Regions from separate parts of the Thermaerobacillus caldiproteolyticus genome, predicted to be linked through region 3. Evidence: a T-box and tRNA genes for the amino acid it is inferred to sense, from the RefSeq annotation. Region 3 holds a T-box; the other regions hold tRNA genes.
What was found. A T-box is a leader RNA that pairs with one kind of tRNA and senses whether it is charged. The one in region 3 lies ahead of pheS (phenylalanine--tRNA ligase subunit alpha), so its partner is inferred to be a tRNA-Phe.
Positions count from the first base shown of each region.

Region 1 (2,226 bases), 1.3 Mb from region 3:
TTCCTACATCTCGCAGGAATCCTTGATACATCGTTATTTTCCCTATTTTCAGTGCCGATGGTGGGAGTCGAACCCACACTCCCAGAGGGAACACGATTTTGAGTCGTGCGCGTCTGCCAGTTCCGCCACATCGGCATGTTAAAATTAACAACAAGAAGATTATAGTAGATATAGTAACATTAGTCAAGCTTTTTCAGTGCCGAGGGCCGGACTCGAACCGGCACGGTAGTCACCTACCGCAGGATTTTAAGTCCTGTGCGTCTGCCAATTCCGCCACCCCGGCGAAATATTGTTTCAATGGAGGCGGCACCCGGATTCGAACCGGGGGTAAAGGTTTTGCAGACCTCTGCCTTACCACTTGGCTATGCCGCCATCTAAGCGGAAGACGGGACTCGAACCCGCGACCCCCACCTTGGCAAGGTGGTGTTCTACCACTGAACTACTTCCGCAATTGGCTGGGGTAGCTGGATTCGAACCAACGCATCACGGAGTCAAAGTCCGTTGCCTTACCGCTTGGCTATACCCCAATGAATGTTTATATAAATGGGGCGACTAGTGGGAATCGAACCCACGCATGCCAGAGCCACAATCTGGTGCGTTAACCACTTCGCCATAGCCGCCATCTTATCTGCATTTGGCAGGGGCAGTAGGAATCGAACCCACACCGGAGGTTTTGGAGACCTCTGTTCTACCATTAAACTATGCCCCTAAACATGGTGGAGGGGGACGGATTCGAACCGCCGAACCCACTGGGAGCGGATTTACAGTCCGCCGCGTTTGGCCACTTCGCTACCCCTCCATTAGCTATTAATAATGCCGACTGCAGGACTTGAACCCGCAACCTACTGATTACGATTCAGTTGCTCTACCAATTGAGCTAAGTCGGCAAAGCATTATGAATCATAAAAAAATTTAATTTTACTTTTATATAAAAATGGTGGCTCGGGACGGAATCGAACCGCCGACACAAGGATTTTCAGTCCTTTGCTCTACCGACTGAGCTACCGAGCCATTATTAATTATTGAATATGGCGGTCCCGACGGGACTCGAACCCGCGATCTCCTGCGTGACAGGCAGGCATGTTAACCACTACACTACGGGACCAATTTTATTGGTTGCGGGGGCAGGATTTGAACCTGCGACCTTCGGGTTATGAGCCCGACGAGCTACCAGACTGCTCCACCCCGCGATGATAATTTATGGTGGAGGATGACGGGATCGAACCGCCGACCCCTTGCTTGTAAGGCAAGTGCTCTCCCAGCTGAGCTAATCCTCCAAACAACAAAGAAAGTGACCCGTACGGGATTCGAACCCGTGTTACCGCCGTGAAAGGGCGGTGTCTTAACCACTTGACCAACGGGCCATTATAATATAGCGACGGAGAGCAAGGGATTCGAACCCTTGAGGCGCTGTTAAACGCCTACACGATTTCCAATCGTGCTCCTTCGACCACTCGGACAGCTCTCCAAGTTGGCTCCGCAGGCAGGATTCGAACCTGCGACCAATCGGTTAACAGCCGATTGCTCTACCACTGAGCTACTGCGGAACGATTAGATCTGCCTAGCGACGACCTACTCTCGCAGGGGCGCTGGCCCCAACTACCATCGGCGCTGGAGAGCTTAACTTCCGTGTTCGGGATGGGAACGGGTGTGACCTCTCCGCCATTGTCACTAGGCAAGATATCGAATTGGACAAGTATGATTATAACGAACCTATCGGTTCTGTCAAGAACTTTTTTTGTTCTCTCAAAACTAGATAACCGATATCCATGCAAAGAAGCGAACGCTCGGCTTCACCTTTTTCTTGGTTAAGTCCTCGATCGATTAGTATCCGTCAGCTCCACGTGTCGCCACGCTTCCACCTCGGACCTATCAACCTCGTCATCTTCGAGGGATCTTACTCGCTTGACGCGATGGGAAATCTCATCTTGAGGGGGGCTTCACGCTTAGATGCTTTCAGCGCTTATCCCTTCCGCACATAGCTACCCAGCGGTGCCCCTGGCGGGACAACTGGTACACCAGCGGTGCGTCCATCCCGGTCCTCTCGTACTAAGGACAGCTCCTCTCAAATTTCCTACGCCCGCGACGGATAGGGACCGAACTGTCTCACGACGTTCTGAACCCAGCTCGCGTACCGCTTTAATGGGCGAACAGCCCAACCCTTGGGACCGACTACAGCCCCAGGATGCGATGAGCCGACATCGAGGTGCCAAACCTCCCCGTCGA
Region 1 covers NZ_CP064060.1:3,684,339-3,686,564, reverse strand. The annotation lists tRNA gene ISX45_RS18620 (tRNA-Leu) at 53-135, opposite strand; tRNA gene ISX45_RS18615 (tRNA-Leu) at 198-283, opposite strand; tRNA gene ISX45_RS18610 (tRNA-Cys) at 299-372, opposite strand; tRNA gene ISX45_RS18605 (tRNA-Gly) at 378-449, opposite strand; tRNA gene ISX45_RS18600 (tRNA-Gln) at 453-527, opposite strand; tRNA gene ISX45_RS18595 (tRNA-His) at 545-620, opposite strand; tRNA gene ISX45_RS18590 (tRNA-Trp) at 636-709, opposite strand; tRNA gene ISX45_RS18585 (tRNA-Tyr) at 715-799, opposite strand; tRNA gene ISX45_RS18580 (tRNA-Thr) at 815-887, opposite strand; tRNA gene ISX45_RS18575 (tRNA-Phe) at 936-1,011, opposite strand; tRNA gene ISX45_RS18570 (tRNA-Asp) at 1,030-1,105, opposite strand; tRNA gene ISX45_RS18565 (tRNA-Met) at 1,114-1,190, opposite strand; tRNA gene ISX45_RS18560 (tRNA-Val) at 1,202-1,277, opposite strand; tRNA gene ISX45_RS18555 (tRNA-Glu) at 1,293-1,364, opposite strand; tRNA gene ISX45_RS18550 (tRNA-Ser) at 1,380-1,468, opposite strand; tRNA gene ISX45_RS18545 (tRNA-Asn) at 1,473-1,547, opposite strand; rRNA gene rrf (5S ribosomal RNA) at 1,560-1,676, opposite strand; rRNA gene ISX45_RS18535 (23S ribosomal RNA) at 1,805-2,226, opposite strand, start outside.
Region 1: it encodes a tRNA-Phe, which carries the amino acid that the T-box ahead of pheS (phenylalanine--tRNA ligase subunit alpha) is inferred to sense. The anticodon was not compared.

Region 2 (2,226 bases), 180 kb from region 3:
GAAGATGAATCCCTCTTCTCCCTAACTTTTTTCATTACTATATGTAGAGAACACTATACACTGATAAAGTTAAAATCTAAATCCCTTTACCTCCATATTATCAGCGCCTCTTGTAGAGTTCACCGCCTCTCTCCAAGTAATCAACGAAACAGTGACAATCAAGATGATTCCCGGCCTCCTTCATGATGTTTAATTTTATCGGATCTTGAAGTTTGTATAGCTCTTCACTCTATATTACTCTTTGGAAGTCTTGAATGCTTTTGCATAAAGCTAGTTGATATGATTTCTCTGAAGTTCGAAGTTCAGATCTCGCCTTACATCTATACCGCAAAAAGAAAAAGCACCGTGATTATGTATCACGGTGCTTTTTAAAATGACCCGTACGGGATTCGAACCCGTGTTACCGCCGTGAAAGGGCGGTGTCTTAACCACTTGACCAACGGGCCAGAACATATAAAATCTGCCTGCATGGCGGAGAAGGCGGGATTTGAACCCGCGCGCCGCAAAAACGCGACCTAACGGTTTAGCAAACCGTCCCCTTCAGCCACTTGGGTACTTCTCCATATGGCTCCGCAAGTAGGATTCGAACCTACGACCTACCGGTTAACAGCCGGTTGCTCTACCGCTGAGCTATTGCGGAATATTTATAAAAAATTGATCTTCATTCTTTAATAAGCTTTTTACACAGTTGTCCATCTCTCAATAAGTCAATTTAACGAGAATATGATAAAGTGATTTAATATGGTGGGCCTAAGTGGACTTGAACCACCGACCTCACGCTTATCAGGCGTGCGCTCTAACCAGCTGAGCTATAGGCCCGTTTCGAAAAGCGGGTGATGGGAATCGAACCCACGACATCAGCTTGGAAGGCTGAGGTTTTACCACTAAACTACACCCGCATAGAATAGTTTTAGTAGGGCGACTAGTGGGAATCGAACCCACGCATGCCAGAGCCACAATCTGGTGCGTTAACCACTTCGCCATAGCCGCCATCAAATGGTGCCGGCTGCAGGACTTGAACCCGCAACCTACTGATTACAAGTCAGTTGCTCTACCAATTGAGCTAAGCCGGCAAAATTTGCAGCCAGTTTGGATATACTCACTAAATCGATCAATATTGACTATAAAAATGGTGGCTCGGGACGGAATCGAACCGCCGACACAAGGATTTTCAGTCCTTTGCTCTACCGACTGAGCTACCGAGCCATTATTGAGCATTAACATATGATATATGGCGGTCCCGACGGGACTCGAACCCGCGATCTCCTGCGTGACAGGCAGGCATGTTAACCACTACACTACGGGACCAATTTCATTGGTTGCGGGGACAGGATTTGAACCTGCGACCTTCGGGTTATGAGCCCGACGAGCTACCAGACTGCTCCACCCCGCGGTAATCAAAGGATTGTAGAATGGCGGAGGAGGAGGGATTCGAACCCCCGCGCGCCTTTCGACGCCTCTCGGTTTTCAAGACCGACCCCTTCAGCCAGACTTGGGTACTCCTCCATATATTTTACTAACATGGTGGACCTTGTAGGACTCGAACCTACGACCGGACGGTTATGAGCCGTCTGCTCTAACCAGCTGAGCTAAAGGTCCGAATCTTTTAATGGTAGCGGCGGAGGGAATCGAACCCCCGACCTCACGGGTATGAACCGTACGCTCTAGCCAGCTGAGCTACGCCGCCACAAGGACAAATTATGGTGGAGCCTATCGGGATCGAACCGATGACCTCCTGCGTGCAAAGCAGGCGCTCTCCCAGCTGAGCTAAGGCCCCTTTTTTATATCCAAATGATCGGGAAGACAGGATTCGAACCTGCGACCCCATGGTCCCAAACCATGTGCTCTACCAAGCTGAGCTACTTCCCGCTCCGATAAATGGCGCGCTCGAGAGGATTCGAACCCCTAACCTTCTGATCCGTAGTCAGATGCTCTATCCAATTGAGCTACGAGCGCACATGCCGAGGGCCGGACTCGAACCGGCACGGTAGTCACCTACCGCAGGATTTTAAGTCCTGTGCGTCTGCCAATTCCGCCACCCCGGCGATGTATGGAGCGGAAGACGGGACTCGAACCCGCGACCCCCACCTTGGCAAGGTGGTGTTCTACCACTGAACTACTTCCGCACGTCTTGCGAGGATGGTGCGGGTGGAGGGACTTGAACCCCCACGCCGTGAGGCGCCAGATCCTAAGTCTGGTGCGTCTGCCAATTCCGCCACACCCGCA
Region 2 covers NZ_CP064060.1:2,543,961-2,546,186, forward strand. The annotation lists tRNA gene ISX45_RS12720 (tRNA-Glu) at 375-446, opposite strand; tRNA gene ISX45_RS12725 (tRNA-Ser) at 470-562, opposite strand; tRNA gene ISX45_RS12730 (tRNA-Asn) at 566-640, opposite strand; tRNA gene ISX45_RS12735 (tRNA-Ile) at 743-819, opposite strand; tRNA gene ISX45_RS12740 (tRNA-Gly) at 829-899, opposite strand; tRNA gene ISX45_RS12745 (tRNA-His) at 918-990, opposite strand; tRNA gene ISX45_RS12750 (tRNA-Thr) at 998-1,073, opposite strand; tRNA gene ISX45_RS12755 (tRNA-Phe) at 1,131-1,206, opposite strand; tRNA gene ISX45_RS12760 (tRNA-Asp) at 1,233-1,308, opposite strand; tRNA gene ISX45_RS12765 (tRNA-Met) at 1,317-1,393, opposite strand; tRNA gene ISX45_RS12770 (tRNA-Ser) at 1,414-1,506, opposite strand; tRNA gene ISX45_RS12775 (tRNA-Ile) at 1,523-1,599, opposite strand; tRNA gene ISX45_RS12780 (tRNA-Met) at 1,611-1,687, opposite strand; tRNA gene ISX45_RS12785 (tRNA-Ala) at 1,702-1,777, opposite strand; tRNA gene ISX45_RS12790 (tRNA-Pro) at 1,796-1,869, opposite strand; tRNA gene ISX45_RS12795 (tRNA-Arg) at 1,880-1,956, opposite strand; tRNA gene ISX45_RS12800 (tRNA-Leu) at 1,960-2,045, opposite strand; tRNA gene ISX45_RS12805 (tRNA-Gly) at 2,052-2,126, opposite strand; tRNA gene ISX45_RS12810 (tRNA-Leu) at 2,141-2,225, opposite strand.
Region 2: it encodes a tRNA-Phe, which carries the amino acid that the T-box ahead of pheS (phenylalanine--tRNA ligase subunit alpha) is inferred to sense. The anticodon was not compared.

Region 3 (2,226 bases):
AACCATACCCGCACCTAAAATTTCAATCCAGCCTGTTCCTTTACATACATTACAGCCATGCCCGCCACAATTGAAACAAGAAACGTCTACCTCTACAGATGGCTCAGTGAATGGGAAAAAGCTTGGACGGAAGCGAATGTCACGGTCTTCCCCGAACATTTTGCGGGCAAACTCGCGAAGCGTTCCTTTTAAATCGCTCATGCGAATGTTTTCATCGACAACAAGCCCCTCAATTTGTGTAAATTGATGAGAGTGCGTCGCATCGTCGTTGTCGCGGCGATACACTTTTCCCGGACAAATAATTTTGACTGGACCGCGTCCTTGATGCTTTTCCATCGTGCGCGCTTGCACTGGTGACGTATGGGTACGAAGCAAAATTTCTTCGGTAATATAGAACGAATCTTGCATATCGCGCGCCGGATGGCCTTTTGGCAAGTTCAACGCTTCAAAATTGTAATAGTCTTTCTCGACTTCCGGTCCCTCGGCAATCGTATAGCCCATGCCGATAAATAAGTCTTCGATTTCTTCAATGACCCGTGTAAGCGGGTGATGATTCCCCAGTTTCACAGGACGTCCTGGAAGTGTTACGTCAATCGCCTCGGAAGCTAATTTTTTCTCAACTTCTTCTTGTTCTAATTTCGCTTGTTTTTCTTCTAATGCAGATTGGATTGCTTCGCGCACTTCATTCACTAGCGCTCCCATAATCGGACGCTCTTCCGGAGATAATTTTCCCATGCCACGAAGCACTTCCGTAATCGGCCCTTTTTTGCCAAGATAAGCGACTCGAACGTCATTAAGCGCTTTTAAATCGCTTGCTGCTATGATTTTCTCAAGCGCTTCTTGTTGAAGTTGTTGTAATCGTTCTTTCATGTGCTACTCCTCCTTTTTTCAAATAAAAAACTCGCCCCTCAAACAAGGGACGAGTGAAATCGCGGTACCACCCTTCTTAACAGCGCAAAAAAGCACTGTTCACTTCATTGGGATAACGGACGTTGCCGGAACACCTTTACATTCTACTGCTGTAGAATGGTCCAAGTGTCAACTCCAGAGGTGAATTCACTTGCTTCTACCATAAAAACGCTCCCAGTCTACGGCGTTTTCTCCCTGGATGGCGAGTGGCAAGCTACTCTTCTCTATCATCGTTGTTTTCCTTATTTCGCTATTTTTATATTATAGGCAAACAAAAGGAGCGTTGCAACCTCTATCTGTGCAAATAGTCTTATCTCATCGCCGCACTTCCACCATATCAGCTGTTCGATTAAACGAACCAAAAGCCGCTCTAGTATTTTATCTTGGCGAGATTGTCCTTCTTTGAGGCTGGCAACGTCCCACTTTAACACTGCAACATCTTCTTTTACTTGTTTCATGTATTCTTACAATTGAACAGTGTCTATCTTCATTGTTTCATATGCGTGTTTTGTACGTCGAAATGTTCAATAATCAGGCTTCATTTCATCCATACCGGTCGTTTTTTAGGCTATCCGCGCAAATAATAAAGCAAAATTCCCGTGGCAACGGCAACATTCAATGACTCGGATTTACCGTAAATCGGGATATATAAATTTTTCGTAGTCATCTGAAGCAGTTCTTTGTTGACACCGCTGCCTTCATTTCCGACAAGAAGGGCAAACGGCTCGTTCGGCTTCACTTGTTTATAATCTTCTCCGTTTTCTAACGCTGTACCGTAAATACGGACTTGCTGCTCTTTTAATGTATGTATCCACTCACGAAGGTTTCCGCGAATAATCGGAAGGTGGAACAGCGAGCCTTGTGTGGCGCGAATGACTTTCGGATTGTACAAGTCAACACAACCTTCTCCGAGAATAACGGCATCTATCCCTGCCGCATCGGCAGTACGAATCATTGTCCCGACATTTCCAGGGTCTTGCACCGCATCGATCAATAACACATTCGCCTTTCCCCAATCGATTTGTTCATATGTAAATTGTTTGCACACAGCAGCGATTCCTTGTGGCGTTTCTGTATCGCTAATTGTCTTCATAATTTCCTCTGTTACTATCGTAATCGGGAGGTTATCCACATCCCAATTTAGCGGAATTTCTTTTTTCTCCTCTAAAATGATTTCCACCATGTGAATACCGCTTTTTAACGCTTCCTCGACTAAATGAAACCCTTCAATGATAAACAAGCCGGTTTTTTCCCGTTCTTTCTTTGTTAATAGCTTTTTCCACTGTTTAACTTGTGGATTTTTTGTTGATTCAATTC
Region 3 covers NZ_CP064060.1:2,364,306-2,366,531, forward strand. The annotation lists gene pheS (phenylalanine--tRNA ligase subunit alpha) at 1-870, opposite strand, end outside; T-box leader at 913-1,149, opposite strand; gene ISX45_RS11830 (hypothetical protein) at 1,152-1,367, opposite strand; gene ISX45_RS11835 (TrmH family RNA methyltransferase) at 1,478-2,226, opposite strand, start outside.